One region of the Enterobacter sp. CFEC122 genome, then DNA from elsewhere that is predicted to be linked to it. Evidence: predicted binding sites of a transcription regulator. Region 1 holds the regulator's gene; each other region holds the start of a gene.
The links. The regulator PhoB, encoded in region 1, activates phosphate uptake and scavenging genes when phosphate is short. The targets are predictions, from matches to a motif close to CTGTCATAAAACTGNCNNAT.
Positions count from the first base shown of each region.

Region 1 (9,829 bases):
TTCGGCGGGCGCGCCCATACCGGCGGTAACGGCACCGCGGGCGAGTGGGGGCACAACCCGCTGCCGTGGATGGATGAAGACGAACTCAAATACCGCACCGAAGTGCCGTGCTACTGCGGAAAACAGGGCTGTATTGAGACCTTTATCTCCGGTACCGGTTTTGCGACCGATTACCACCGCCTGAGCGGCCAGCCGCTCAAGGGAAATGAGATCATGCGTCTGGTCGAAGCGCAGGATCCGGTGGCGGAGCTGGCCCTGAGCCGCTATGAAATGCGGCTGGCGAAATCCCTGGCGCACGTGGTGAATATTCTCGACCCAGACGTAATTGTGCTGGGCGGCGGCATGAGCAACGTCGACCGGCTGTACGCCACGGTGCCGAACCTGGTGAAGCAGTGGGTCTTCGGCGGGGAGTGTGAAACGCCGATCCGCAAAGCCGTCCACGGGGACTCCAGCGGCGTGCGCGGCGCGGCGTGGCTGTGGCCAGAATAAACGGCTCTGTAAGCCTGGTAAGCGAAGCGCCATCGGGCGAATTCAGGCAGCCACAATAAAAAAGCCGGGTGGCGGCTACGCCTTACCCGGCCTACATGTTGAGTGGACCTTTACTGCACGGCAAATTCTTTATCCAGCTTGCTATACCCCAGCCCGTTAATCTTCTTCACTTTGATCTGCACCGGAATACGCTCTTTCATCGCCTCGACGTGGCTGATCACGCCGATGGTTTTCCCGGTGGCGTTCAGCGCGTCGAGCGCATCCAGCGCCGTATCCAGCGTCTCACTGTCGAGCGTGCCGAACCCTTCATCCAGGAACAGGGAATCGATCCGCGTTTTATGACTCACCAGATCGGAAAGCGCCAGCGCCAGCGCCAGGCTGACCAGGAAGCTCTCGCCGCCGGAGAGGGTGCGGGTATCGCGGACCGCATCCGCCTGCCACGTATCCACCACTTCCAGCTCCAGCGCGTCACTGGCCTTACGCTGCAATAAATAACGCCCGTGCAGGCGGTTAAGCTGCTGGTTTGCGAGCCAGACGAGATTGTCCAGCGTCAGCCCCTGGGCGAACTTACGGAACTTGTCGCCGGTGCTGGAGCCGATCAGCGCGTTCAGATAACCCCAGTCATCCGCCTGGCGCGCGGCCTCTTCAATTTGCTGCATCAACGCCAGCTGGTGCTGCCGGTTATCGCTGTCCTGCTTAAGCTGCTGGCGGATCTCGCCCTGATGCGTGGTGTTCTCGCGCAGCTGTTGCGCCAGCTGCTGCAGCTGGCTTTGCAGCGTGGCGGCATCGGCATCGAGCCCTTCCGGCCGCAGTGCCAGATGAGACTGCAGCTGCTGGTTCGCTTGCCCGGACAGCGCCGCGGCCTGCTGGATCTGGTTTTCCAGCGACTGTTTCAGCTGTTCAAGGTGGCGAATAGCATCGTCATCCAGCAGCGCGGCAAGAAACGCGTCCTGGTCGGCAAAGCAGCTCGCCGAGCGCGCCGCGGTGAACTGCGTCTGCGACTGCTGCAGGCGCTCTCGCTCCAGCGCTTCCTGCTGCTGTTGCGCGGTCAGCTGGCTTTGCAGCGACACGCACTCGTCGTGGATGGCGCGCCAGTTATCAGGAATAACCGGTTCGGCGTCTTCGCTGTTCGCTGCCGGAAGCGCGTCGAGCAGCGGCTTCAGGGCGTTTATGCGTTCCTGAAGCACGCCGTGCTGCGTTTGCTTCTCCTGCCACTGCGCGAATTCCGCTTCACGGGCCTGAAGCCAGGCGGCTTCCTGACCTTCTTCAGGTGCGTTAAGCGAGAGCGCGAGCAGGGCATGTTCCAGCGCCTGCCGCGTGGCCGCCAGCTGCTGCTGATACTGCCGCTCCTGCGCGTCCTGTTCGTTGAGCTGGTTCTGCAGGGTGAGACGCTGACTGAGCTGATAAAGCTGGCGCTCGTAATGTTCCTGTTCGTTCAGCCATGGCGCGATATCGTCCTGAATATTCAAGGTAATGTTCAGGGACGTGCAGGCCGCCACCCACTCTTTAGTGAGCGCTTGCTCCTCCTGAGAAAGCGTCTGCGCGTCGTCTGTCTCGCGCTGGATCTGCTGAGTCAGGGCATTGACCTGTCCCAGCACCAGCAGGCCTTCCTCTTTAAGGGCGGCGACCTCTTTTTCCAGGGCATCACGGCGGCGCTGGTTATCCGTCAGCTCAAGTGACTGATATTGCTCAACGGCGGGATGTTCACAGGAACCGCACAGCGGGCAGGGTTTACCCGCCTCAAGCTGCGAACGGTAATGCTCCAGCTTCTTGATTGTTGCTTCGGTTTCGCACAGGGCTTTCAGGTCGAGATAGTGCTGGTTTTTCTCTTTGTACTGCTGGCGGCGCAGGGTCAGCGTTTCATTGAGTTTATTTTGTTCGGCCTGCGCCTTCTGCACGTTTTCACCGCTCTGGCGCAGGCGCTTTTGCAGCGGCTGATAGCGGGCATGCAGCGACGTCAGCTGCTGGCGCAGCGTGCGGGACCTGGACTGCTGCTCCATGGCCGCGCTGACCTCATCCGCCGTCAGCGTCAGCGCGTTTTCCGGCATCGCAGCCAGCCTGTTGCGTAATTCACCTATCCGCGCAGCAAGCGAGGCTAACTGCGTTTTATCGCGGTTAAGCTGCGAGAACTGGGCGCGCCAGCCTGCAATCTCCTGGCCTAACAGACGATAGCGCTCGTGCTCCGTCAGCCACTGCGCCAGCGCCGTCAGTTCGGTCTGAAGCAGCTCGTGGTTACGCAGGGCGGTATTGCGAATACGTGAACGCAGCGCGGTTCTGGCTTGTAAGCGAGTATTTACTTCGATAATTCGCTGCTGCGTTTGTGCCAGACGCGCGGTTTGCTCCTGCTGATGTTCCCAGAGCGGGCGAAGCTGGGCGGCGGGCAGAGCGAGCTGGAGCTTTGCCAGCTCAGGCGCAGCGTCCGTCAGCGCCTGTTGCGCCTGCTGCTGCATTGCGGCGACGCGCTGTTGCTCGCGCACGAGCTCATCATGGCGCGTAAGCCACTGAAAATGTTTCTGTTGGTTTTGCTGCTGTTCCAGCAGGGTTTTCTCTTCGTCAGTAAGTGCCTGCAAACTTTGCTGTAACTGCTGCTGTTGTTCTTCGCTCAACAGCACGACGCCCGCCGCCTGCGCCTCGCACTTTTCAAGCACGCTGCGGGCCGCTTTGTGTTTCTCAAACACCATGGCGGAAATCTGACCGTAGATTTCGGTGCCGGTCAGCTCTTCCAGCAGCTCGGCGCGATCGCTCGGTTTGGCATTAAGGAAGGCGGCAAACTGCCCCTGAGAGAGCAGCATCGAGCGGGTAAAGCGCCCGTAGTCCAGCCCGGTGAGCGCGGCGGTTTGCTCCAGCTTATCCGTTACTTTGTCGGCCAGGATTTTGCCATCTTCGCAGCGCGCCAGCTCCACGCGCGGCGCCTGCAGGTTACCGTCCGGCTGGTTGCGCGCCCGGTTCTGGCTCCAGAAGGCGCGATAGGCGATGCCTTTTACCTCGAACTCCACTTCCGCCAGACATTCGGCGGTGTCGCGGGTCATCAGGTCATTTTGCGCCTGGGAGACTTTATTCAGGCGCGGCGTTTCGTGATAAAGCGCCAGACAGATGGCGTCGAGCAAGGTAGTTTTACCTGCCCCGGTTGCGCCGGTGATGGCAAACAGCCCGTTGCTGGCAAACGGCTCAGCGGTAAAGTCAATTTTCCACTCGCCCTTGAGGGAGTTGAGATTTTTCAGGCGCAGGCTCAGAATTTTCACGCGTTTTCTTCCTCGTCATTGAGCGCATGCAGGGTATGGCTGAACAGTTCGCTGAGTCTTGCGCGCTTCGCATCGTCAATCTCCTCCTGTGAGAGCCTGCGTTCAAATACCTCTTCGACCCCCAGTTCACTGAGCGTTTCGCGTTGAGCGCTTAGCAGAATTTTCTCGCGCTGCTCGCGGCTGCGGCGCACCAGCAAGACCTCTACCGGCAGGTCTTCGGTCAGCGCCTGGATTTTTCGCTGCATATCGTGCAGGTAGTCGTCGGTGGTGATTTCGATGTCCAGCCAGATGGGGGGATCTTGCTCGACGCCGCGCCACTGCTCCAGCTGGGCGGTGATGGCATCGAGATCGCCTTTCAGCACCGCCAGCGGTTGAGTTACGGGCACCTCCAGCGTGTCGACGGCGCTGAGTTTTCCGTCGGAGAAGGTCACCAGATGTACGGATTTGGCTTTGCCCGTTTCGTCAAAGCTGAGCGAAAGGGGCGAGCCGCAGTAGCGGATGTGCTCGCAGCCGCCGACGATCTGCGCCCGGTGAATGTGCCCGAGCGCAATGTAGTCGGCGGGCGGGAAGTGTTGCGCCGGAAAGGCATCCAGCGTGCCGATATAGATGTCACGCACGGCGTCACTTTTACTGGCCCCGACGGTGGTGAGGTGCCCGGTCGCAATCACCGGAATCGGCTGGTCACCGCGCAGGGCACAGGCTTCGGCGTGCTGCTGGCGGTAATAGTCGGCGATCGCCTGTAACAAATGCTGCTGCTTTTCCGCGCCCGACAGCCCCGCCTGGCTTTGCACGATGTCGCGCGGACGCAAAAAGGGAATCGGACACAGTACCGCCCCGGGCGACCCGTCGCGCTTTTTCAGGATCTGCGGGGCGTGCCCGGCGCTGGCGACGACGGTGGTATTGAGAAACGCCAGGATGTCGCGGGATTCGTTAAGCGTCGCGACGGAATCATGGTTGCCGGCGACAATCACCAGATGACAGCCGGTTTGCTGCAGATTCACCACGAAGCGGTTGTACAGCTCACGGGCATAGCTCGGCGGCGAGCCGGTATCAAAAATATCTCCCGCCACGATAATCGCGTCCACCTCATGCGTCCGGGCCGTTTCCAGCAGCCAGTTCAGGAACGCTTCATGTTCAGCCGCACGGCTTTTGCTGTAAAAATTTTGACCCAGATGCCAGTCCGAGGTGTGAAGTATGCGCATAGCTGATCCGTGGCAAAAAAGAGAAAGCAGGATTATAAACGTTCAGAGAAGGGAAAATAACCGCTGTAATAAAACAACAGTTTGCCATTTATAGTGGTACTGTTTTTCATAAATCTGTCATAAATCTGACGCATAATGGCGCCGAATTACAAACTTGTAACGTAAATAAGATAAGACAGGGCAAAGTATGGCGAGACGTATTCTGGTCGTAGAAGATGAAGCTCCAATTCGTGAAATGGTGTGCTTCGTGCTCGAGCAAAACGGCTTCCAGCCGGTTGAAGCGGAAGATTATGACAGCGCAGTGAACCAGCTGAATGAACCCTGGCCCGATCTGATTCTGCTGGACTGGATGCTGCCCGGCGGCTCCGGACTGCAGTTTATCAAACACCTGAAGCGTGAAGCGCTGACCCGCGACATCCCGGTTGTGATGCTTACGGCGCGCGGAGAAGAAGAGGATCGTGTGCGCGGTCTGGAGACCGGCGCGGACGATTACATTACCAAACCGTTCTCCCCCAAAGAGCTGGTGGCCCGCATTAAAGCCGTGATGCGCCGTATTTCGCCGATGGCGGTGGAAGAGGTGATTGAGATGCAGGGGCTGAGCCTTGATCCGACTTCTCACCGCGTGATGACCGGTGAAAATCCCCTCGACATGGGGCCTACCGAATTTAAACTTCTGCACTTCTTTATGACCCACCCGGAACGCGTGTACAGCCGCGAGCAGTTGCTGAATAACGTCTGGGGAACTAACGTGTATGTCGAAGACCGGACGGTTGACGTACATATCCGCCGCCTGCGAAAAGCGCTGGAACTGAGCGGCCACGATCGCATGGTGCAGACGGTCCGCGGCACGGGTTATCGTTTTTCTACCCGTTTCTGAACAATGACAGGAGTGTGACGCGTGCTGGAACGTCTGTCATGGAAAAGGCTCGTCTTTGAACTGATCTTATGCTGTATTCCGGCCTTCATTCTGGGGGCCTTTCTTGGACATCTGCCGTGGTTTCTGCTGGCGTCGGTCACCGGGCTGCTGATCTGGCATTTCTGGAACCTGCTGCGCCTCTCCTGGTGGCTGTGGGTTGACCGAAGCATGACGCCGCCGCCCGGAAGCGGCAGCTGGGAGCCGCTGCTGTACGGTCTGCACCAGATGCAGATGCGAAATAAAAAGCGCCGCCGCGAGCTGGGAAGCCTGATTAAGCGTTTTCGCAGCGGTGCGGAGTCGCTACCGGATGCGGTCATTCTGACCACCGAAGAAGGGACGATCTTCTGGTGTAACGGCCTGGCGCAGCAGCTGTTGGGCCTGCGCTGGCCGGATGATAATGGCCAGAATATCCTCAACCTTCTGCGTTATCCCGAGTTTACGCTGTACCTGAAAAAGCGTGATTTTACCCGTCCGCACAATCTCAAGCTCAATAACGGTCGCCATCTGGAGATCCGCGTGATGCCCTACAGCGATAAGCAGTGGCTTATGGTGGCGCGCGATGTCACCCAGATGCACCAGCTGGAAGGGGCGCGCCGCAACTTCTTCGCCAACGTCAGTCACGAATTGCGTACCCCGCTGACCGTGCTGCAGGGCTACCTGGAGATGATGCAGGAGCAAACGCTGGAAGGTGCGCCGCGTGAAAAAGCGCTGCACACCATGCGCGAGCAAACGCACCGGATGGAAGGCCTGGTGAAGCAGCTGCTGACGCTCTCGAAGATTGAAGCGGCACCCACGCTCGCGCTGAATGACACCATCGATGTGCCGATGATGCTGCGAGTCGTGGAGCGTGAAGCGCAGACGTTAAGCCACAAAAAGCATCACCTGACCTTTGAGGTCGACAACACGCTAAAGGTGCTGGGCAGTGAAGATGAGCTGCGCAGCGCTATCTCCAACCTGGTGTATAACGCGGTAAACCATACGCCGGAAGGGACGGAGATCGTGGTGCGCTGGCAGCATACCCCAACGGGGGCCGAGTTTAGCGTGGAGGACAACGGGCCGGGGATCGCGCCGGAGCATATTCCGCGTCTGACCGAACGCTTCTATCGCGTGGATAAAGCGCGATCGCGGCAGACGGGCGGAAGCGGCCTGGGGCTGGCGATTGTGAAACACGCGGTGAATCACCATGAAAGCCGTCTCGATATTCAGAGTACCCTGGGTAAAGGAACCCGCTTCAGCTTCGTGATCCCGGAACGATTAATTGCCAAAAAGATCGCCTGACGGCAGGTGTGTCATTTTACCTTTCCACGGGTCAGCCATCGCTGGCCCGTTTGCTTTGCAGCCAAGCGAAACGCGTGTGAATTTTATACGGCTGGCTGTTTTTTGTTCGCATGATTAGCCATGGGTTTTTCTTATAATTAGCGTATTGTGCTGGAGTGTATTTTCATGCTGGCATATTGTTCTGGTTTTACGATCCCACCTTGCCTTTAAACGTTATAAGCGTTTAAATTGCCCCCCAGATACTGTCAGACCGACTGTATTTGCGTGGTAAATCGAAAAACTATTCTTCTCCACGCCAGGACGGGAGCATATCCCGCTAAAATTGAGCAAATTTTCGGCTGTATCGTCCCGTCAGGGGCAGCGAAAATCTCAATGTTTTCAACACCACATCCACAGGCAGTAAGGTTTTATGACCCATCACTTAAAATCGCGTGACATCATCGCGCTGGGCTTTATGACATTTGCGCTGTTCGTTGGCGCAGGCAACATCATTTTCCCTCCAATGGTTGGCTTACAGGCGGGTGAACACGTCTGGACCGCCGCGTTTGGTTTCCTGATTACTGCCGTGGGTCTGCCGGTGCTGACCGTCATCGCGCTGGCGAAAGTCGGCGGCGGTGTGGATAGCCTCAGCACCCCGATTGGCAAAGTGGCGGGCGTTCTGCTGGCTACCGTCTGCTACCTGGCCGTGGGTCCGCTGTTTGCCACCCCGCGTACCGCGACCGTTTCCTTCGAAGTGGGTATTGCTCCGCTGACCGGTGACGGCGCGATGCCGCTGTTCATCTACAGCCTGATCTATTTCGCTATCGTGATTCTGGTTTCCCTCTATCCGGGCAAGCTGCTGGATACCGTGGGTAACTTCCTGGCTCCGCTGAAAATTGTGGCGCTGATTGTTCTGGCGGTGGCGGCTATCGTCTGGCCTGCAGGCCCGATTAGCGACGCGATGGACGCCTATAAAAACGCCGCGTTCTCTAACGGCTTTGTGAACGGCTACCTGACGATGGATACGCTGGGCGCGATGGTGTTTGGTATCGTTATCGTTAACGCCGCGCGTTCCCGCGGTGTGACCGAAGCGCGTCTGCTGACCCGCTACACCATCTGGGCTGGCCTGATGGCCGGTGTAGGCCTGACGCTGCTGTATCTGGCGCTGTTCCGCCTGGGCTCCGATAGCGCGATGCTGGTCGACCAGAACGCCAACGGTGCGGCTATCCTGCACGCCTACGTCCAGCACACCTTCGGTGGTGCGGGCAGTATGCTGCTGGCGGCGCTCATCTTCCTGGCCTGCCTGGTTACCGCGGTTGGCCTGACCTGTGCCTGTGCTGAGTTCTTTGCGCAGTACCTGCCGCTCTCTTACCGTACCCTGGTGTTTATCCTCGGTATCTTCTCCATGGCGGTATCCAACCTCGGTCTGAGCCACCTGATTCAGGTCTCTATTCCGGTACTGACGGCGATCTATCCGCCGTGCATCGTGCTGGTGGTGCTGAGCTTCACCCGCCCGTGGTGGAACAACTCCTCACGAATTATTGCGCCAGCCATGTTTATCAGCCTGATTTTTGGTATCCTTGACGGGATTAAAGCATCAGCGTTCGCTGAAATTCTGCCAGCCTGGACACAGCGTCTGCCGCTGTCCGAGCAGGGCCTGGCCTGGCTGATGCCTACCGTTGTTGCACTGGTTCTGGCGGTTATCTGGGATCGTGCTGCAGGGCGTCAGGTCGCATCGAACGCCCATTAATCAACGGCAACAAACTGTTTAACCACGGGGCTTAAGGCCCCGTGGTTTTTTGTTTTTTTCGTGTTGAATGGCAAGATTTAAATGGAAAGCACTAACAAACTTAAACGTGGATTGAGCACGCGCCACATCCGCTTTATGGCGCTGGGCTCTGCTATTGGCACCGGTCTTTTTTATGGCTCGGCAGATGCCATCAAAATGGCCGGTCCAAGCGTGCTGCTGGCGTACATCATCGGCGGCGTGGCGGCGTATATCATCATGCGCGCCCTCGGCGAAATGTCGGTTCATAACCCCTCCGCCAGCTCCTTCTCCCGCTACGCGCAGGAAAACCTCGGCCCGCTGGCCGGGTTTATCACCGGCTGGACCTACTGCTTCGAAATCCTGATCGTGGCAATAGCCGACGTGACGGCGTTTGGCATCTATATGGGCGTCTGGTTCCCGGCGGTGCCGCACTGGATTTGGGTGCTGAGCGTGGTGCTGATCATTTGCGCCGTCAACCTGATGAGCGTGAAGGTGTTCGGCGAGCTGGAGTTCTGGTTCTCCTTCTTCAAGGTCGCCACCATTATCATCATGATTGTGGCCGGTTTCGGGATCATCATCTGGGGGATTGGCAACGGCGGGCAGCCGACCGGGATCCATAACCTCTGGAGCAACGGTGGCTTCTTCAGCAACGGCTGGCTCGGGATGGTGATGTCGCTGCAGATGGTGATGTTCGCCTACGGCGGTATCGAGATCATCGGTATCACCGCCGGTGAAGCGAAAGACCCGGAGAAATCCATTCCGCGTGCGATCAACTCGGTGCCGATGCGTATTCTGGTGTTTTATGTGGGTACGCTGTTTGTGATCATGTCCATTTACCCGTGGAATCAGGTGGGTACCAACGGTAGCCCGTTTGTCCTGACCTTCCAGCATATGGGCATTGCGTTTGCCGCCAGCATTCTCAACTTTGTAGTGCTGACCGCGTCGCTTTCGGCGA
Region 1 covers NZ_JBRIQR010000002.1:88,521-98,349, forward strand. The annotation lists gene mak (fructokinase) at 1-489, shown strand, start outside; gene sbcC (exonuclease subunit SbcC) at 600-3,731, opposite strand; gene sbcD (exonuclease subunit SbcD) at 3,728-4,933, opposite strand; gene phoB (phosphate response regulator transcription factor PhoB) at 5,121-5,810, shown strand; gene phoR (phosphate regulon sensor histidine kinase PhoR) at 5,832-7,127, shown strand; gene brnQ (branched-chain amino acid transporter carrier protein BrnQ) at 7,537-8,856, shown strand; gene proY (proline-specific permease ProY) at 8,938-9,829, shown strand, end outside.

Region 2 (9,829 bases), on a different contig from region 1:
CTTCCCGGAAAAACTGTTCAGCGGCTACGATATCCAGCGCTGGAAGCCGGACCCGGCACTGATGTTCCATGCGGCAAAGGCGATGAACGTTAACGTAGAGCACTGCATTCTGGTGGATGACTCGTCTGCGGGCGCGCAGTCGGGGATTGATGCGGGGATGGAGGTGTTTTACTTCTGCGCCGACCCGCACAACAAGCCGATCGTTCATCCAAAAGTCACGACCTTCACCGATCTGGCGCAGCTACCCGCGCTGTGGAAGGCGCGCGGGTGGAATATTACGCGCTAAGCAGACCCTCCCGGCAGGGAGGGCGACAGGTTTATCTGAAGAGCTTTTGAACAAACTCAGCATAGGCCGGACGCCAGACGTCCATTTCGTGGTTCAGACCGGGGTACATTTTATAGTCGAATTTGATGCCCTGCTTTTCCAGCTCCGCTTTCAGACCGGCGATATCTTTGCCGGTTACCGAATCGCGCTCTCCCACAACGACGGTGAAATTATGCAGCTGCCGGTTAATGGCCTCAGGCTGCTTAAAGCGTGCAGCCACGCCTTCGTCAGGCACGGTTGTCGTGGTAACGCCGCTGAACGTTCCCAGCCAGCCGAAGCTCTCCAGATGATTCATCCCGGAGACCAGCGCCTGATAACCGCCCTGTGACAATCCCGCCAGCGCCCGGCCTGCCGCATCTTTACGCACGTTGAAGCGTGTATCCACCAGCGGAATAATCTCGCTCATCAGTTCACGGTCTGCGGCTTTCGCATTGAGCGGATAGAAAGACTTCCGTCGTTCTGCCGGTGGGAAGTTCTCGGGGATGGCCTCAGTGCTCTCCGTCTCGGTGTCGGGTACCACCACCAGCATCGGTTTGATTTTCCCTTCGGCCATCAGGTTATCCATGATTTGCGGCAGACGGCCCTGGTCGATGGCAGAGAGCCCGGTATCCCCAAAGCCATGGTAGAAGTAGAGCACCGGTAAGGGTTCTCCTGTGCCGTTGTAGCCAGGGGGAGTCCATACATAGACGCGGCGCTCTGACTTGAGCGACGGCGAGTGCCAGGTCAAGGTTGTCAGATCGCCATGCGGTACAGGACGATCGTCGAGAATACTGCCCGGAACCAGAATCAGGCTGGTGTTCACCTGCCGCTGGGGTTTTTGATAGCGGCTTCCCGTGTCAACTGAACGGAAACCATCGATGTCGAAATAATATTCGTAGAGATTCGGGGCCATCGGCTCGCTTTTCCATGACCAGACGCCATTTTTCTCTTTCGTCATATCATGGGAAACCTGGCTTTCAGGCATTGACCCCGTCACCACGGAGACTCGCGTTGCGCCGGGTGCAAACAGGCGAAACGTAATGCTTTTATCCGCATTAACCTGGGTCACATAGTGGCTGACCGGGGTAGTCTGGTCAGGTGTGACCGGCAACGGTGCGGCAATCACGTCTGTTCCAATACCGATCCCGATGCTGATGGCCATCGCCAGGCACGCTAATGAATTTTTCATATACCATCCTTTGCTGTTTTTTCGTCTCACGTTAGCGCGTTTCGAACGTCAGGCAACGGATGAAGGGGAAAATTGTGATTACACTAGAAATAACAACGCCGGTGAGTACCGGCGTTGTTATCAGATGACAGGATTACTCTTTCGGATCTTTACCCGCCAGCAGCTTGTCCAGCTCGTCGCCGCCCACGTGACGGAAGTCCTGACCCTTCACGAAGTAGAAAATGTATTCGCAAATATTCTGGCAGCGGTCACCGATACGCTCGATAGAACGCGCGCAGAACAGGGCCGTCAGCACGCTCGGGATCGTGCGGGAATCTTCCATCATGTAGGTCATCAGCTGGCGCACGATGCCTTCATACTCCTGATCGACCTTCTTGTCTTCACGGTAGATACGCACCGCTTCGTCCAGATCCATCCGCGCAAAGGCATCCAGCACGTCGTGCAGCATCTGCACGGTGTGGCGGCCCAGTGACTCCAGGCTGACCAGCAGCGGCTGATGCTGCTGCGAAAACTTCTCCAGCGCGGTGCGGCAGATTTTATCGGCGACGTCACCGATACGTTCCAGCTCGGCGATGGTTTTGATGATCGCCATCACCAGACGCAGGTCGCTCGCCGTCGGCTGACGTTTCGCGATAATGCGCACGCAGGCTTCGTCGATAGCCACTTCCATCATGTTGACGTTTTTATCGCCTTCAATGACGCGCTTCGCCAGCTCGCTGTCCTGGTTGTGCATCGCCGTAATCGCATCAGAAAGCTGCTGCTCGACCATGCCGCCCATGGTCATCACCTGGGTGCGAATGCTTTCCAGCTCTGCGTTGAACTGGCCGGAAATGTGTTTATTAAGATTGAGGTTGTCCATGGTTTCTCCACATGCACTAAGGCAAATCAACCGTAGCGGCCAGTAATATAATCTTCGGTTTGTTTCTTCGCGGGCTTAGTGAACAGATCGTCCGTGTTACTGAACTCAATCAATTCACCCAGGTACATAAACGCCGTGTGATCGGAGCAACGCGCAGCCTGCTGCATGTTGTGGGTCACGATAACCACGGTGTAATCCTGCTTCAGCTCGGTGATCAGTTCTTCAATACGACCGGTTGAAATCGGGTCCAGCGCTGAACACGGCTCATCCAGCAGCAACACTTCCGGGCGAATCGCAATACCGCGCGCAATGCACAGACGCTGCTGCTGACCACCGGAGAGAGAGTACCCGCTCTGGTGCAACTTATCTTTGGTTTCGTTCCATAATGCGGCCTTGGTCAAAGCCCACTGCACGCGCTCATCCATATCGGCACGGGAGAGCTTTTCAAACAGGCGAACGCCAAAGGCGATGTTGTCATAAATAGACATCGGGAACGGCGTGGGTTTCTGGAACACCATCCCCACTTTCGCGCGCAGCAGGGCGATATCCTGAGCCTGGGTCAGAATGTTTTCGCCGTCGAGGATGATTTCCCCTTCAGCGCGCTGCTCCGGATAGAGCGAATACATTTTGTTAAAGGTACGCAGCAGCGTGGATTTCCCACAGCCGGACGGACCGATAAATGCCGTGACCTGGTTCTTCGCGATATCCAGGTTGATGTTCTTCAGGGCATGGAATTTGCCGTAGTAGAAGTTCAAATCACGAACCTGAATCTTACCCGGGGCATTATCAACCATACTCATTGACTCATTTCCTCATTCGGCGCCGCGAGCTGCCGCGCCGTAAAAAATTAACCGTGTTTCTTCTTCGCGAAAATGACGCGCGCCAGAATGTTCAGCAACAGTACGCAAAGGGTAATGATCAGCACCCCGGCCCAGGCCAGCTGCTGCCATTCCGCGAAGGGGCTCATCGCAAATTTAAAGATCGTCACCGGCAGGTTGGCGATCGGCTGCATCATGTCCGTGCTCCAGAACTGGTTGGAGAGGGACGTAAACAGCAGCGGCGCCGTTTCACCCGCAATACGCGCCACCGCCAGCAGGATACCGGTCATGATCCCGGAGACCGACGCCTTCAGCGTAATCGCAGAGATCATCTTCCATTTTGGCGTACCCAGCGCGTAAGCCGCTTCACGCAGGCTGTCCGGCACCAGTTTTAGCATGTTCTCGGTGGTTCGAATCACAATCGGCACCTGCAGCAGCGCCAGCGCAATCACACCCGCCCAGCCGGAGAAGTGTTCCATCTGCGCCACCACGACGGTGTAAACGAACAGACCCACGACGATAGACGGGGCTGACAGCAAAATGTCGTTAATGAAACGAATCACTTCCGCCAGCAAGGATTTACGACCGTATTCTGCCAGGTAGATGCCCGCCATGATGCCCAGCGGCGTGCCGAAGACCGTGGCCCAGAGGATCAGCAACCCGCTGCCCGCCAGGGCATTCGCCAGGCCACCACCCGCCGTGTTCGGCGGCGGCGTCATTTCGGTGAACAGCGAGAGTGACATTCCGTCAATCCCGCGAACGACCGTTGAGAAGAGGATCCAGACAAGCCAGAACAGACCGAATGCCATCGTCGCCATAGAGAGCGTCAGGGCAATGCGGTTTTTCATGCGGCGTCTGGCCTGCATTTTGCGGCGGGATTCCGCCAGTTCAGCAGTAGCTTGCATTTCGAGAGTGGCCATTAGCGTGCTCCCTCATTTTTAGCGAGACGCATAATCATCAGCTTGGAAATCGCCAGAACAATGAAGGTAATAACGAACAGAATCAGACCCAGCTCCATCAGCGCCGCGACGTGCAGACCCGATTCCGCTTCCGCAAACTCATTCGCCAGCGCAGAGGTAATACTGTTGCCCGGCATATAAAGCGACGCGCTGTCGAGCTGGTAGGTGTTACCGATGATGAAGGTGACCGCCATGGTTTCACCCAGTGCACGACCTAAGCCCAGCATCACGCCCCCGATCACCCCATTTTTGGTGAACGGAAGGACAATGCGCCAGATCACTTCCCAGGTGGTGCAGCCGATGCCGTAGGCCGACTCTTTCATCATCACCGGCGTTTGTTCGAACACATCGCGCATCACCGCCGCAATGTACGGAATAATCATGATGGCGAGGATCACACCCGCCGCCAGAATGCCGATACCGAAAGCCGGGCCGGAGAACAGGGCCCCCACAAACGGAATGGCAGAGAGGACGTTACCCACCGGTTCCTGGAAGTACGTGGCGAACAGCGGCGCAAAGATGAACAGGCCCCACATGCCGTAGACGATACTCGGAATAGCTGCCAGCAGTTCGATGGCGATCCCCAGCGGACGACGCAGCCAGCCCGGCGCCAGCTCCGTCAGGAACAGGGCAATACCAAAGCTTACCGGAACCGCAATCAGCAGGGCGATGAACGAGGTCACCAGCGTGCCGTAAATTGGCACCAGGGCACCGTAGATGTCGTTCGGCGCATCCCACTCTTTACTCCACAAGAAGGAAAAACCGAATTTCTGGATGCTCGGCCAGGAGGAGAAAATCAGAGACACGATAATGCCGCCCAGCAGCAATAGCACAATCAGCGCAGCCAGTTTGACCAGCGCGCTGAAAATCATGTCACCTTTTTTACCCGGAGGGTTAAATGCAGGCTTGGTTGCAGCCATAAATTACTCTTCTGTTTGAGACGTTTTTACGAATATGCCCGGTGGCGCTGACGCTTACCGGGCCTACAGAGTAAACCGTAGGGCGGGTAAGCGCAGCGCCACCCGCCATCTTCGTTAAATATATCCTGTTAGTACAGCGCTTTACCGCTGCTGTCTTTCACGTTGGTTTTCCATGCAGCGCGAATCTGCTCAACCACGTTGTCTGGCAGGGTGGCGTAATCCAGAGCGTTAGCCTGTTTGCCGCCGTTTTTGTATGCCCAGTCGAAGAACTTCAGCACTTCAGCGCCCTGTTCAGGTTTCTTCTGCTCTTTGTGCACCAGGATGAAGGTGGTAGAGGTGATTGGCCACGCCCCTTCGCCCTTCTGGTTAGTCAGATCCTGCGCGAAGGATTTGCTCCAGTCAGCGCCTTTGGCGGCATTAGCAAAGTTCTCTTCGGTCGGGCTAACCGGTTTGCCGTCGGCAGACACCAGTTTGGTGTAGGACAGGTTGTTCTGCTTCGCGTACGCATACTCTACGTAGCCGATGGAGCCAGGCAGACGCTGTACGAACGCGGCGATACCGTCATTACCTTTACCGCCCAGACCGGTAGGCCAGTTAACGGTAGAGCCGGAGCCGACTTTAGATTTCCACTCTTCGTTCACTTTCGCCAGGTAGCTGGTGAACACGAAAGAGGTACCAGAACCATCCGCGCGGCGAACCACGGCGATGTTCTGGGAAGGCAGCTTCAGGCCTGGGTTGAGTTTGGCGATCGCTTCGTCATCCCATTTTTTGATTTTGCCCAGGTAGATGTCACCCAGGGTTTTGCCGTCCAGCACCAGCTCACCCGACTTCACGCCCGGCAGGTTGATCGCCAGAACCACGCCACCGATCACGGTAGGGAACTGGAACAGGCCTTCCTGAGCCAGTTTGTCATCAGACAGCGGAGCATCTGATGCGCCGAAATCAACCGTGTTCGCGGTAATTTGTTTTACGCCACCGGAGGAGCCGATACCCTGATAGTTAACCTTGTTACCGGTTTCTTTCTGGTAGGTATCCGCCCATTTGGCATACACCGGCGCAGGGAAGGTTGCACCAGCGCCAGTCAGGCTTGCTTCTGCAAATACAGAGAACGCGCTCAGAGATAAGGTCGCGGCGACAACAGTTGCGACAGTGGTACGCATAACTTTCATAATGTCTCCTGCAAGATTTTCGTAAATCGTTGTTTAGTGGCTACGATGAGCAAAATAGGACAAACAGGTGACAGATAAATGTACGAATTATGACAGTTTTATGACAATGCAGGCGTTAAAAATAACTCATTGATAATAAATGATATTTATTCAGGATGGCGTCATAGAGTTGTCATACAGAAAGGGATAAGCCTGGTACAAAAGGGGGAAAATGACAACGGCTGTCATAAACAGCCGTCGGGTGATTAATGTTCAATTTCCAGCGTGACCGTCGCGTACGCTTCAAACGTTCCAGGTTTTGGCTGAGCCCCCGTTGCGCTTGCAGGCGCAGCGGAAAAGGTAAGCGAATTGTTTTCGGCGCCGTTATTGTTTTCGCCCCTATCCATGTCCATCCTGCCGCCGTTGACGCTGACCTGACGATCCCACTTGTCGTATACCACAATGCCTACATCATCATTGCCGTTGACTTTCATCATCGTGGCATCGGCGTCAACAGGGTCTCCATGGAAAGTGGAGTAGACAATATTCTCATCCAGCATGCCTGTGCACTGTACCTGAATCGTCTTTTTTACCTTGTGACTCGTCACGGCGGTGCCTTTGGTAGCGGAAAATTCCGGGGCCGGGATTTTGCCAAAATCTATCTCAAGCGTCTGCCCGGGCGCTATCTCGCAGTTTTGCGGCACGACGATATCGCCAGCGATTTTGATCTCTGCCATTTTTTCGGTGCTGGAGGTCGAGGAGGCCGCATCCAGCCCTCCATAAAGATCGGCGACTATCGTACCTGGCACACTCACCCGGCCAATAAACGGCTTGTTAATTAAGAATGATATTTTTATTTGTGAACCGGTATTGAGTGTTGGTTCGCTCCCTTCCTCGCCAGGCGCATAACAATAGGAGCTATGAGACATTACGTTTGGTTCTGCGCTGAAAGGTACCGGTATATATTCTCTGCCAAGCACAAGTATCGACGTGGCGATGCTGAGGTTGTTATTAAGGGTAAAATAGGTATACCCGTTCTTTACCACATCTTCACTTAACGGCGATCGTGCGGTGTAGTAGATTTGGCGAAAGCCCGTAGAGTAATGCGTAAGACAGTTGCATTGCGCTTTGTAACTCGTAGATGAACTGAGCGTTTCCAGATCCCTGATCTCTGTACCTGCTTTATTTTTATCCGCCGGGATCGACTGCCCGTTCAGATTAAGGTTATAGATATAAGCGCCACCTTCGGAGTGACAAATCCCGTCGCCCGTGGTGTACGCCTTGCATACTGGCGTCATAAATATTATCAACGCGCTTAAAAACAGAGGTGTCCTGAATTTCATCTTATTTCCCTATTGGCATACTGCCGATATTTGTATCAGTTCAACGCCTTCTGGCGGGGTAAAATGGTAGTTAACCGGGCAGGTCATCGTGTTATCTGCACCCCACTTCAGGACAAACGCCCCCTCTTCCGGCATGCCGGACAGATAAAGCTCGCCATTTTCGCCCACAATGCCGGTTACGCTGCCGTGGGGTAAATCAGCCGAGGCCATTGCGCCAAACGGCACCGGTTTGCCACTCTTCTGCCGCACATTGAACAGGACGCGATAGCCCACGTGAGTGACAAACTCCGCCCGTACCACCGCGCCGCGCGTCGGGATAACGCTGAGGATACTGTTGTCGATTTCGACGTTGGCCTTCGCAAAGTAATCGCTGTCGATCTCCACTCTGTTTTCATCGTAGGCATTGAGCTGCGTCTGTACCGTATAGCCGCGCCAGTCCGTCGCCTTACCCGTACCATTCTCCAGCGCCAGGCCGGAAGCTCCCGGGGCTTTAACCAGCGCGACGGTTTCCCCCAGCTCCTGAGAGAAAGTTATGCCATCGCTGTGGGCCAGAATCCCGCCCTTTATTCCATAGTTAAGGCGCTGGTTGTCCTGGGTATAGTCGTAACTGGCGTTTACCGAACCATATGTGCCGTCATAGCCCACCCCTGCGCTGTTGTTGTAATCTTCGTTATCCGCATCGTAAGACTGCTGAACGTTCCAGGAGAGGTTGTGCGCATCCAGCGCGTTACCGCTCAGCCCCACCTGGTGCATCCCTTTTCCATGGTTGTTTTGGGTGTACCCATAGTTGACGTAGCTATCATGTAGCCAGCCTGACAACGGTATGGAGAGAGAGAGCATAAAAATCTGTTCGCTGCCCTGGCTGTCGCTGATGTCAGTGTCGGTGCTATTTTGGGCCGAGGTGAGTGAATCGGTGTAGTTCCAGGAGACGTTCCAGGAAATAGAGCGCCAGCTATTGCTGTAGCCCAGCTGCACCAGCCGCTCGACTTCATTCGTCTTCCAGTACTGCTGGCGGCTAAGGGTAAGATAAATATTTCCCATCCCGTCGCCAAAGGTCTGCGTCCATGTTCCCTCCAGACGGCTACGGCGGTTACCTGTCGTCCAGAAGTCGCTCTCGTTATTCTGCCGGGACGCCCATTCGTTCAGGGTGTAGTAGCCCTCTGTGGAGTAGCGGTAGCCCACCAGCCGAAACGTTGTGTTAGTTTCATCAAAACGTTTGGAATAGAGAAAACGGTAAGATTGCCCGCTTTCGTCATCGTCCTCAAACCGCGCGCGGGCATGCGTTACGTCCAGCGAAATGGCGCCCAGCGAACCCATATCTTTCCCCACGCCAAGCGCGGCGGAGGTGTAATCGCTGGTTCCCTGCACGCCCCCGTAGAGGGTAATACCCGCAGGAAAACCGTGTAACACCTGCGCCTGAAAAACGGTCGGCTGAAAATCGTTTTGATCGCGCAGTTCACCCGCGCTGATATCGACATCGGTTTGATCTTCACGCTTCAGGATCGCCAGTGAGGCGTAAGGCTGGGTAAAATGTTGCTCGCTGCCATCCTCTTCTTTGATGGTAACATCCAGATCGCCACCCGAATTGGTAGTGTTTAAATCCTTGAGCGCAAACGCTCCCTGCGGTACGGCAGACTGGTAAATGATGTAACCGTTTTGCCGCACAATCACGGTCGCATTGCTTTTCGCCACGCCGCGAACCACTGGCGCAAACCCCGTCAGGCTCGAAGGCAGCATGTCATCATCCGTGTAGAGACGCATCCCACGCAGTTGCGTGCTGTCAAACACGTCGCTTGCGGTCCACGTATCCCCCAGCATGATTTGGCTGCGTAACGCGGCGATATCGCGCTGTAAATAGGTATTGATCGAATGATACGAAGACTCGCCATCGGTCACGTTTAGCGTACTGTAGTTACGTAAACGCCATGCCCCCAGGTTGGCACCGTTGCGCAGGTTCAGATAATAAAAATCGTCGTTAACATCCTCGTTCGAATGCACCGTGCTGGAGCCGGAAAAATCGTAGTTCACCATAAGCGCATTGATGCCCTCATCCCAGCGTGAGGGACTGATATAGCCGCGCGCCGATACATCAATATAGATTTGCGGCAACGTGACGTTAAGCTGGAGTTTATCCGTATCAAACGTCCAGCTTGAGCCGGGAACGAGCGGCGCGGGGTTCAGACAGGCTTTGTCATCTATGTCGTTAAGGGCCTTGATAGCCGCCACTTTTACCCCAAGCTCAGCGAGCACGGTTTTGACGTCTGAGAAGCAAGGATGAAGGTTGCTGGT
Region 2 covers NZ_JBRIQR010000014.1:96,642-106,470, forward strand. The annotation lists gene yieH (6-phosphogluconate phosphatase) at 1-286, shown strand, start outside; gene ACVCAM_RS12050 (esterase) at 318-1,466, opposite strand; gene phoU (phosphate signaling complex protein PhoU) at 1,627-2,352, opposite strand; gene pstB (phosphate ABC transporter ATP-binding protein PstB) at 2,379-3,152, opposite strand; gene pstA (phosphate ABC transporter permease PstA) at 3,200-4,090, opposite strand; gene pstC (phosphate ABC transporter permease PstC) at 4,090-5,049, opposite strand; gene pstS (phosphate ABC transporter substrate-binding protein PstS) at 5,178-6,218, opposite strand; gene stgD (fimbrial protein StgD) at 6,464-7,540, opposite strand; gene ACVCAM_RS12085 (fimbria/pilus outer membrane usher protein) at 7,550-9,829, opposite strand, start outside.
Region 2: a site for PhoB is predicted at 6,306-6,325, ahead of pstS (phosphate ABC transporter substrate-binding protein PstS). Genes of this name have one in related genera too.

Region 3 (9,829 bases), 150 kb from region 1:
ACCCGAGTGGAAAGGCCGCTGGGCGGCATCACCGTCAGGCGCGGATTTCCAGGCTATCGTGAGCGCGATGCTGGCCCTGAAGGGCGAGAAGGCCACCCAGGAATGGCTCAAGGCGATGAAAGCCAACTTCTTGGCCTATAAAGGCAACAGCACCGTGATGAAAGCGGTCAATGCGGGTCAGATTGATGGCGGGGTGATTTACCACTACTACCGCTTTGTCGATCAGTCCAAAACCGGTGAAAACAGCAAAAACACCCAGCTCTACTACTTTAAGCACCAGGACCCGGGCGCGTTTGTGAGCCTCTCCGGCGGTGGCGTGCTGGCGTCCAGCAAGCACAAAGCGCAGGCGCAGGCCTTCATCAAATACATTACCGGCAAAGAAGGTCAGGAAAGCCTGCGTACCAACAACGCCTTTGAATACGCCGTGGGCGTGAACGCGGCCTCAAACCCGAAACTGGTCCCGCTGAAAGATCTTGATGCACCGAAAGTTGAACCTTCAACGCTCAACAGTAAAAAAGTTATCGAGCTGATGACGCAAGCCGGCCTGCTGTGATCCTGAGAGTGAAGTGAAGGTCTTATGTCTGGTCTAAGTCTCGACATCGGAAAAAACAGAGTGCAGGAGCCTGCCCGCAGGTGTCCTGCACTGCCGATGGTTGCGTTAGCTGTCTTGTTTTCATTACTGGCGCTTCTGCCTTTGGGTTTTATCATTGCCATTGGCATTGAGACGGGCTGGGAAACCATTAAGGCGCTGGTGTTTCGCCCGCGTGTGGCTGAGCTGCTCAGCAACACGCTGTGGCTGACGGCCCTGGCGGTTCCGCTGTGTATCGTGACGGGCGTGGCGATTGCCTGGCTCACCGAGCGCACGCAGCTTGCCGGACGGGGCATCTGGTCCGCGCTGGCGGTCGCCCCGCTGGCCATTCCCGCGTTTGTGCAAAGCTATGCCTGGGTGAGCGTGGTTCCGTCGATGCACGGGCTCTCCGCGGGCGTGTTTCTCTCCGTGCTTGCCTACTATCCCTTTATCTACATGCCGGTTGCCGCGGTGCTCCGCCGCCTTGACCCGACGCTCGAAGATGTCGCCGCGTCGCTCGGCACACCGCCGTGGAAGGTCTTTTTCCGCGTGGTGCTACCCCAGCTCAAGCTGGCTATCTGCGGCGGCGCGCTGCTGGTGGCGCTGCACCTGCTGGCGGAATATGGTCTGTACGTGATGATCCGCTTTGATACCTTCACCACGGCCATTTATGACCAGTTTCAGTCTACCTTCAGCGGCCCGGCAGCAAACATGCTGGCGGGCGTGCTGGCGTTATGCTGCCTCGCTATCCTGGTGCTGGAAGGCGTGACGCGTGGAAAAGCACGCTACGCGCGCATTGGCGCCGGGGCTGCGCGCGAGCAGAAACGCTGGCCGCTAAAGCCTGCGGCTGCCGCGCTGGGGCAGCTGTTTTTCATGGTGCTGATCGTCCTGGCGCTGGGCGTGCCGTTAGCTGTTCTGTGTCGCTGGATTTGGCTCGGCGGGGTGGAAAACTGGATGAGCGCCGATCTCTGGCACTCGCTGCGCCAGACGCTGATGCTCGGCGTGGGCGGCGCGCTGCTGACGACGACGTGTGTGATCCCCATTGCGTGGCTCGGTATCCGCTACCCGCACCGTATCTTCCGGATGCTGGAAGGGTGCATCTATATCACCAGTTCGCTGCCGGGCATTGTCACGGCGCTGGCGCTGGTCACCGTCACCATTCATTACGCCCGTCCCATTTACCAGACGGAAATTACCCTGTTCCTTGCCTACCTGCTGATGTTTATGCCCCGCGCGCTCATCAACCTGCGGGCGGGAATTGCGCAGGCGCCGGTTGAGCTGGAAAACGTGGCGCGCAGCCTTGGCAGCACGCCCGCGAAGGCGCTCTGGAGCGTCACGATGCGGCTGGCCGCGCCGGGGGCGGCGGCGGGGGCCGCGCTGGTCTTCCTCGGCGTCAGCAACGAGTTGACTGCCACGCTGTTACTCTCTCCCCTGGGCACGCGCACGCTCTCTACCGGATTCTGGGCGCTGACCAGCGAAATTGACTATGTCGCCGCCGCGCCTTACGCGATGCTGATGATCCTGATTTCCCTCCCGCTGACCGCCATTCTCTATATGCAGTCGAAGAAAATTGCAGGGCTATGACATGCTTGAATTAACCGCCATTTCTAAATCGTTTGCTGATGTGCAGGTGCTCGACAGCTTAACCCTGAGCGTTGCGCCGGGGAGCAGAACGGCCATTGTCGGGCCGTCGGGGTCAGGTAAAACCACGCTGCTGCGTATTCTTGCCGGGTTTGAGACGCCCGACACCGGTCGTATTGTTATGCAGGGGAGAACCCTGTTTGATGATAACCGTTTTGTCCCTGCCCACCAGCGCGGGATCGGTTTTGTGCCGCAGGAGGGCGCGCTGTTCCCGCACCTCAACGTGGCAGACAACATTGCCTGGGGGCTGGACGTGACCCGCCACGAAAAACGCCAGCGCGTTGAGGCGCTGATGGAGATGGTTTCGCTGGACAGGCAGCTCGCCACGCACTGGCCTCACGAGATTTCCGGCGGACAGCAGCAGCGCGTGGCCCTTGCCCGTGCGCTGGCCCAGCGTCCTTCACTGATGCTGCTGGATGAACCGTTCTCGGCGCTGGATACCGGCCTGCGCGCCATGACGCGAAAGGCCACGGCCGATCTGCTGGCCGAAGCGGGCGTGGCCTCGATTCTGGTTACCCACGATCAGAACGAAGCGCTCTCCTTTGCCACTCAGGTTGCCGTCATGCGTTCCGGACGCTTCACGCAGGTCGGGACGCCTTATGAGGTTTACACCCGTCCCGTTGACGAAGAGACGGCGCTGTTTCTTGGTGATGCGCTGATCCTGCCTGCGCAGCTCACCGCGGGCTACGCCCTCTGCGCGCTGGGTAAGGTGCCCACAGACAACCCGCTGGCGACAGGGCAGGGCAGAGTGATGCTGCGCCCGGAGCAGCTGAGCGTGACGGCATGCGCCTCACATGAAAGCCCGATCTCCATTCTTGATGTGGATTTTACCGGTCACCTGTCGACGCTCACCCTTGGGCTTACCGGACAGCCGCAGCCCGTCACCCTCAAGACCGTCAGCCAGCCTGGATGGAACCCGGGCACGGCGGTTCGCATTGATATTGCTGGCACCGCGCGTGTATTCGACTATTCTTAATATTCATTAATAATTTCATGCAATGGGTTGTTATAAAAGAATTTTCCAGAATATATGGCATTTCCTGAGATTCTCTACCATGCTCATAAAACCTCACCATCATGTGTGAGGTTTTTCGTAGTTGCTGATTAATCTCAAGGAAAAAGGTTATGAAAAAGACGACTGCTATTTTGTTGGGAACGGCGTTACTGTTTACGACCAATGCTTTTGCTGCCCAACTGCTGACTAAAAATGAGTTCAAGAAAGTCGAGTCTCAGTATCAAAAAATCGGTACGGTAAGCACCTCAAATGAAGTATCGGTTGATGATGCAAAAAAAGAACTGATTGAGAAAGCCGATAAGCAAGGCGCGGATGTTCTGGTGCTCACCTCAGGGAACACCAACAATAAAATTCACGGTACGGCTAATATCTACAAGAAAAAATAACGTTACTGCAGCCACCCCATTTTGGGGTGGTTGTTCCTCATCCTGTCTCCCCACCTCTTCCTGTTGTTCGCGGTTACGCTTGCTAACGCATGGATAATACGTATAGTTCTCATTTGCATTGCTATCAATACATTCTAAGGCCTGACAAAGGGCTATTTTTGCGCGCACTTTCAAATGAGTTAACGATGAACAACACCAGAATACACAAAACGCTGCTGGCGCTCGCCGTTGGCGCGGTAACGCATTCCGCCTTCGCGGCGGACGATCAAAAAGAAGATACCCTCGTTGTGCACTCTGCACCGGTCAGCGATTTCAAACCCGGTGGCGACCAGCTGGTACCGGCCTTCCTTAACGGACAGGTGGCGAACGGCGGGCGTATGGGGATGCTCGGTCAGCAGAACGCCATGGATGTGCCGTTCAACATCATCAGCTATACCTCGAAGCTGGTGGAAGATCAGCAGGCGAAAACCATTGCTGATGTGGTCGCCAACGACGCGGGCGTGCAGTTTGTTCAGGGGTACGGCAACAGCGCTGAAACCTTCCGCATCCGTGGTCTGAAGTTTGACGGCGACGACATGACCTTTGGCGGCCTGTCCGGCGTGCTGCCGCGTCAGGTGGTGGATGCCCAGATGGTCGACCGCATCGAGATCTTCAAAGGGGCAAACGCCCTGATGAACGGCGCGGCAAGCTCGGGCGTGGGCGGGATGATCAACCTTGAGCCAAAACACGCGGGCGAACTCCCGCAGGCGAAAGTGGGCGTCGACTACACCTCGGACTCCCAGATTGGCACCACGCTGGATGCGGGCCGTCGCTACGGCGACAGCGACCAGTTTGGCGCGCGGGTGAACCTGGTCCACCGCGAAGGGGAAACCGGCATACCGAACGACCGCCGCCGCACCACGCTGCTCTCCACCGGTCTGGATTACAAAGGCGACCGTTTCCGCACCTCGCTGGATCTGGGTTATCAGAAGAAAACCTTCCACGGCAGCCCGACCAGCGTCAATATTTCGGCGGTGGATTTCGTGCCCGAGCCGCCGAAAAACGATCGCAACTTCTCGCAGAAGTGGGCCTACAGCAACATCGAAAACGAATTTGGGATGTGGCGCAGCGAGTACGACATCACCGACGGCTGGACCGCCTATACCGGCCTGGGCGCGCAGCACGCGCACGAGGAAGGGATCTACAGCGCGCCGAAGCTGCTGGATAAAAGCGGTAAAGCAACGGTCAGCCGCCTTGATACCAACCGCATCAGCGATTCCGTCAGCGGCATGGCGGGTATACGCGGTAATTTCAATACCGGCTTCGTCTCGCACAAGGTCAACGTTGGCTATTCGGCGATGACCAAAAATGAAAAGATCGCGTGGAAAATGTCGGCGACGAAGGATAACCCGACCACCAACATCTACCACAACACCGGCGTCGATATGCCGGACAGCACCAACCTCAACGGCTCAGGCGGGAAGTACAGCGATCCGCTGACCAGCGGGCGCACCCGCACCCAGGGCTGGCTGCTGAGCGATACCCTGGGCGTGCTGGACGACAAACTGCTGTTCACCGCTGGCGCGCGCCATCAGAAGGTGGTCATTCGCGGGTATAACAAAGTTACCGGTGCGGAAAACGCGGCAGACGGCTTCGACGGCAGCCGCTGGATGCCAACCTACGGCGTGGTCTACAAGCCGTGGGAAGAAATTTCCCTTTACGCCAACCACACCGAAGCGCTGCAGCCGGGCAAAACCGCGCCTAATACCGCGACCAACTACGGCCAGAGCACCGGTATCGTTCACTCTAAGCAGAACGAAGTGGGCGTGAAGGCGGACTTTGGCCGCGTGGGCGGATCGCTTGCGCTGTTTGAGATCAAGATGCCGTCGGCGATCCTCGATGCTAACAATCACTATGGCCTGGATGCCGAGCAGCGTAACCGCGGCGTGGAGCTAAACGTCTTCGGCGAGCCGATGCTCGGGATGCGCCTCAACGCCAGCGCCACCTGGCTGCAGGCGGAGCTGACCAAAACCAAAAACGGCGTAAATCAGGGCAACGATGCCATTGGTGTCCCGAACGTCTACGCCGTGCTGGGGGCAGAGTATGACATCAAGCCGATTGATGGCCTGACGGCGACCGCCCGCGTCAACCACTCTGGCGCGCAGTACGCCGATCTTGCCAACACCAAAAAGATCGACAGCTACACCACGCTGGATCTGGGGATGCGCTATCGCTTCGCGGTGAACCACAATGCAAACCAGATGACGGTGCGCGCGGGCATCGACAACGTGACCAATGAAAACTACTGGGCCAGCGTGGACGATTCCGGCACCTACATCACGCAGGGCGAGCCGCGTACCTTTAAGGTCTCGGTTGGCTACGAGTTCTAAGCGTTCCACCTCGTTATCCGGGGCAGGGACGCCCCATACCTCCGCCGTTGTGTTATAAAATTGTAATAAAAGCTTCTTAGACTGGTCGCCGACTCCTTACCTCTTGGCCAATGACAGGAAGCCGCTATGGGCAGACCCCTCAAATCCGTTTTTAAAAAAGAACATCGCGACGACATCGCTAACCGCAGCGCGAACCCGGTATTCTCCGAGGTTGCAGAGGTGTTCCTCTCCCGCCGTCGTTTTCTCCAGATGGGCGCCGTGGCGGGCGCTGCCGTTTCATTCCCCTTTCTGATCAAACCTGAGAACGCCATTGCCGCGGTATCGAAGCCTTCCGCGCTGGCAAAAGCGGTTTCCCTGGGCTTTACCAGCATCGACGTCTCCACCGAAGATACGGTCAGGGTGCCGGAAGGCTATATTGCCCGCCCGTTCTATCGCTGGGGTGACCCGACGGGGATCAAAAACAACATGCCGGCCTTTAAACCGGATGCCAGCAACACCGCGGACGAACAGGCTGCGCAGGCGGGCATGCATCATGACGGCATGGCGTGGTTTAGCCTGCCGCAAGGGGAGCAAAACCCGGAGCATGGCCTGCTGGCAATGAACCATGAGTACATCGACAACGGGATGATGTTTACCGACGGTACGGCGAACTGGAGCCTCGACAAGGCCCGCAAGGGGCAGAACGCGATGGGCGTGTCGGTGGTGGAAGTGAAAAAATCGGGCAGCGACTGGCAGGTGGTTCGCCCGTCTTCGTATGCCCGCCGCATTACCGTCAATACGCCGATGCAGCTTACCGGCCCGGCGCGGCATCAGGACTTAATGAAAACCACCGCCGACCCGCAGGGGGAGCGCGTGCTGGGCACCATGCAGAACTGCGCCAACGGCCATACACCATGGGGCACCTATCTCACCTGCGAGGAGAACTGGTCGGATATTTTTGTCAAAAAAACCGATCTCAACCCGCTGGAAAAACGCTACGGCATCAGCGACAGCGATGAATCCTACCGCTGGAACGAGGTGGACGAGCGATTTAGCGTTGATAAAACCCCTAACGAACCTAACCGCTTCGGCTGGGTCGTGGAGATCGATCCCTACAACCCGACCTCCACGCCGCGCAAGCACACCGCCCTGGGCCGCTTCAAGCATGAGGGGGCGGCCGTCACGCTTGCCGCCGATAGCCGCGTGGTGGTCTATATGGGGGACGACCAGAAGTTCGAGTACGTCTATAAGTTTGTCTCGGACAAAAAATACGATCCCGCGAACCGTGAAGCCAATATGCAACTGCTGACGTCAGGCACGCTGTACGTTGCCCGCTTCAACGAAGACGGGAGCGGCGACTGGCTGCCGCTGATCTTCGGGCAAAAGGGTCTGGATAAGAGCAACGGGTTTGAAAACCAGGGCGATCTGCTGATTAAAACCCGCCTGGCGGCAGACGCGGTGGGGGCAACGAAGATGGATCGCCCCGAGTGGATAGCGGTTGACCCGCACGCCAGCGGCAGCGTCTACTGTACGCTCACCAACAACAGCGATCGCGGGAAGGAGGGTAAGGCACCGGTTGATGCCGCCAACCCGCGCGCTAATAACGTGTTTGGTCATATTATGCACTGGCACGAAGAGGGGGCCGATCCTGCTGCCGCTCGCTTTAAGTGGGATATTCTGGTGATGGGCGGGCGGACCGACAGCGACGATCCGAAGGCTAAAGGTTCCATGCAGGGGGCGGCCTTCGGCAGCCCCGATGGCCTGTCGTTCGATCATCAGGGCGTGCTGTGGATCCAGACCGACGTCTCTTCCAGCACCATCAATAAGAAAGCCTACGAGGGGATGGGCAATAACCAGATGGTGGCCACCATTCCGGGCACCAACGAGTACCGTCGTTTCCTGACCGGACCGCGCGGGTGTGAAATTACCGGGATTGCGTTTACGCCGGATAACCGGACGCTGTTCATCAACATTCAGCATCCGGGGGAGGGCGGGGATGATATCACCGACCCTGCTAACCCTCGCGCTGTTTCCAACTGGCCAGACGCGAACCCGAACGGACGCCCGCGTTCCTCAACGGTGGTCATCGTCAAAGCGGACGGCGGGATCATCGGCTCATAACCTTGCATCGCCGGGGGCATGCCGTGCTCCCGGCGTTAAACTTGCTACCGCCAGCATGAAGTGTTAAAACGTGCCCCTTCTAAAAAAGAGACAGGGGTAGGACGTGAAAGACGCGTCATCCGCTTCAGGCCATGGTAGCGCTGAAGCCTCGTCGGATCAGAATCCAACGCTGCAACGTGGTTTGCAAAATCGACATATTCAGTTAATTGCCCTTGGCGGCGCAATCGGTACCGGGCTCTTTCTCGGCATCGGCCCCGCTATTCAGATGGCCGGTCCGGCGGTGCTGCTGGGTTACGGTATCGCCGGGATTATCGCCTTCCTGATCATGCGCCAGCTTGGCGAGATGGTCGTTGAAGAGCCGGTGTCAGGCTCCTTCGCGCATTTTGCCTATAAATACTGGGGCCCGTTCGCAGGCTTCCTCTCCGGCTGGAACTACTGGGTGATGTTCGTGCTGGTCGGGATGGCGGAGCTGACCGCCGCAGGCATCTATATGCAGTACTGGCTGCCGGACGTGCCCACGTGGATCTGGGCGGCGGCCTTCTTCATCATTATCAACGCCGTTAACCTCGTCAACGTGCGCCTGTATGGTGAAACCGAGTTCTGGTTTGCGCTGATCAAGGTGCTGGCAATTATCGGCATGATCGGCTTTGGCCTGTGGCTGCTGTTCTCCGGCCACGGCGGCGAGCGGGCCACTATCGACAACCTGTGGCAGCACGGCGGCTTCCTGGCGACCGGCTGGAAAGGGCTGATCCTCTCGCTGGCAGTGATCATGTTCTCCTTCGGCGGGCTGGAGCTGATTGGCATCACCGCCGCGGAAGCGCGCGACCCGCATAAAAGCATTCCGAAAGCGGTTAACCAGGTGGTGTACCGTATCCTGCTGTTCTATATCGGCTCGCTGGTGGTGCTGCTGGCGCTCTACCCGTGGGTGGAAGTGAAGTCAGACAGCAGCCCGTTCGTGATGATTTTCCACGATCTCAACAGCAACGTGGTGGCTTCTGCGCTGAACTTCGTCATTCTGGTGGCGTCGCTGTCGGTCTATAACAGCGGCGTTTACTCCAACAGCCGCATGCTGTTTGGTCTCTCCGTGCAGGGTAACGCGCCGAAATTCCTCACCCGCGTCAGCCGTCGCGGCGTGCCGGTGAACTCGCTGTTCCTTTCCGGGGCGATTACCTCGCTGGTGGTGCTGATCAACTATCTGCTGCCGAAAGAGGCCTTCGGCCTGCTGATGGCGCTGGTTGTCGCTACGCTGCTGCTGAACTGGATCATGATCTGCCTCGCGCACCTGCGATTCCGCGCCGCGATGCGCCGCAAGGGGCGCGAAACGCAGTTCAAAGCGCTGCTTTACCCGGCGGGGAACTACCTCTGTATCGCGTTCCTGGCGTTGATTCTGGTGCTGATGTGCACCATGGATGAGATGCGACTTTCAGCAATGCTGCTGCCGGTATGGGTGGTGTTCCTGTTTATCGCGTTTAAGCTCTCACGCAAAAAGTAGCCCGTTTTTCTCCCTCTCCCTGTGGGAGAGGGCCGGGGTGAGGGCAACAGACCGCACCAAACCAGACCGCAACTGCCTTCACGCCCGGTGGCGCTGCGCTTACCGGGCCTACAAAACACTGCTTCATCTTTATCGTGACCCCCCTCCCAAATCTGTTTCGATCCACAGGATCTTTATTTTGTAATCGATTACTTTTCATTTGAATCATTTTGTAATCGATTACTTTTTCCGGGTGAGGCTTATTATGGTGTCAACTGA
Region 3 covers NZ_JBRIQR010000002.1:238,244-248,072, forward strand. The annotation lists gene ACVCAM_RS03010 (iron ABC transporter substrate-binding protein) at 1-553, shown strand, start outside; gene ACVCAM_RS03015 (ABC transporter permease) at 578-2,152, shown strand; gene ACVCAM_RS03020 (ABC transporter ATP-binding protein) at 2,154-3,185, shown strand; gene yahO (DUF1471 family periplasmic protein YahO) at 3,335-3,610, shown strand; gene ACVCAM_RS03030 (TonB-dependent receptor) at 3,796-5,979, shown strand; gene ACVCAM_RS03035 (PhoX family protein) at 6,106-8,079, shown strand; gene pheP (phenylalanine transporter) at 8,183-9,571, shown strand; gene ACVCAM_RS03045 (MFS transporter) at 9,816-9,829, shown strand, end outside.
Region 3: a site for PhoB is predicted at 6,029-6,048, ahead of ACVCAM_RS03035 (PhoX family protein). Genes of this name have one in related genera too.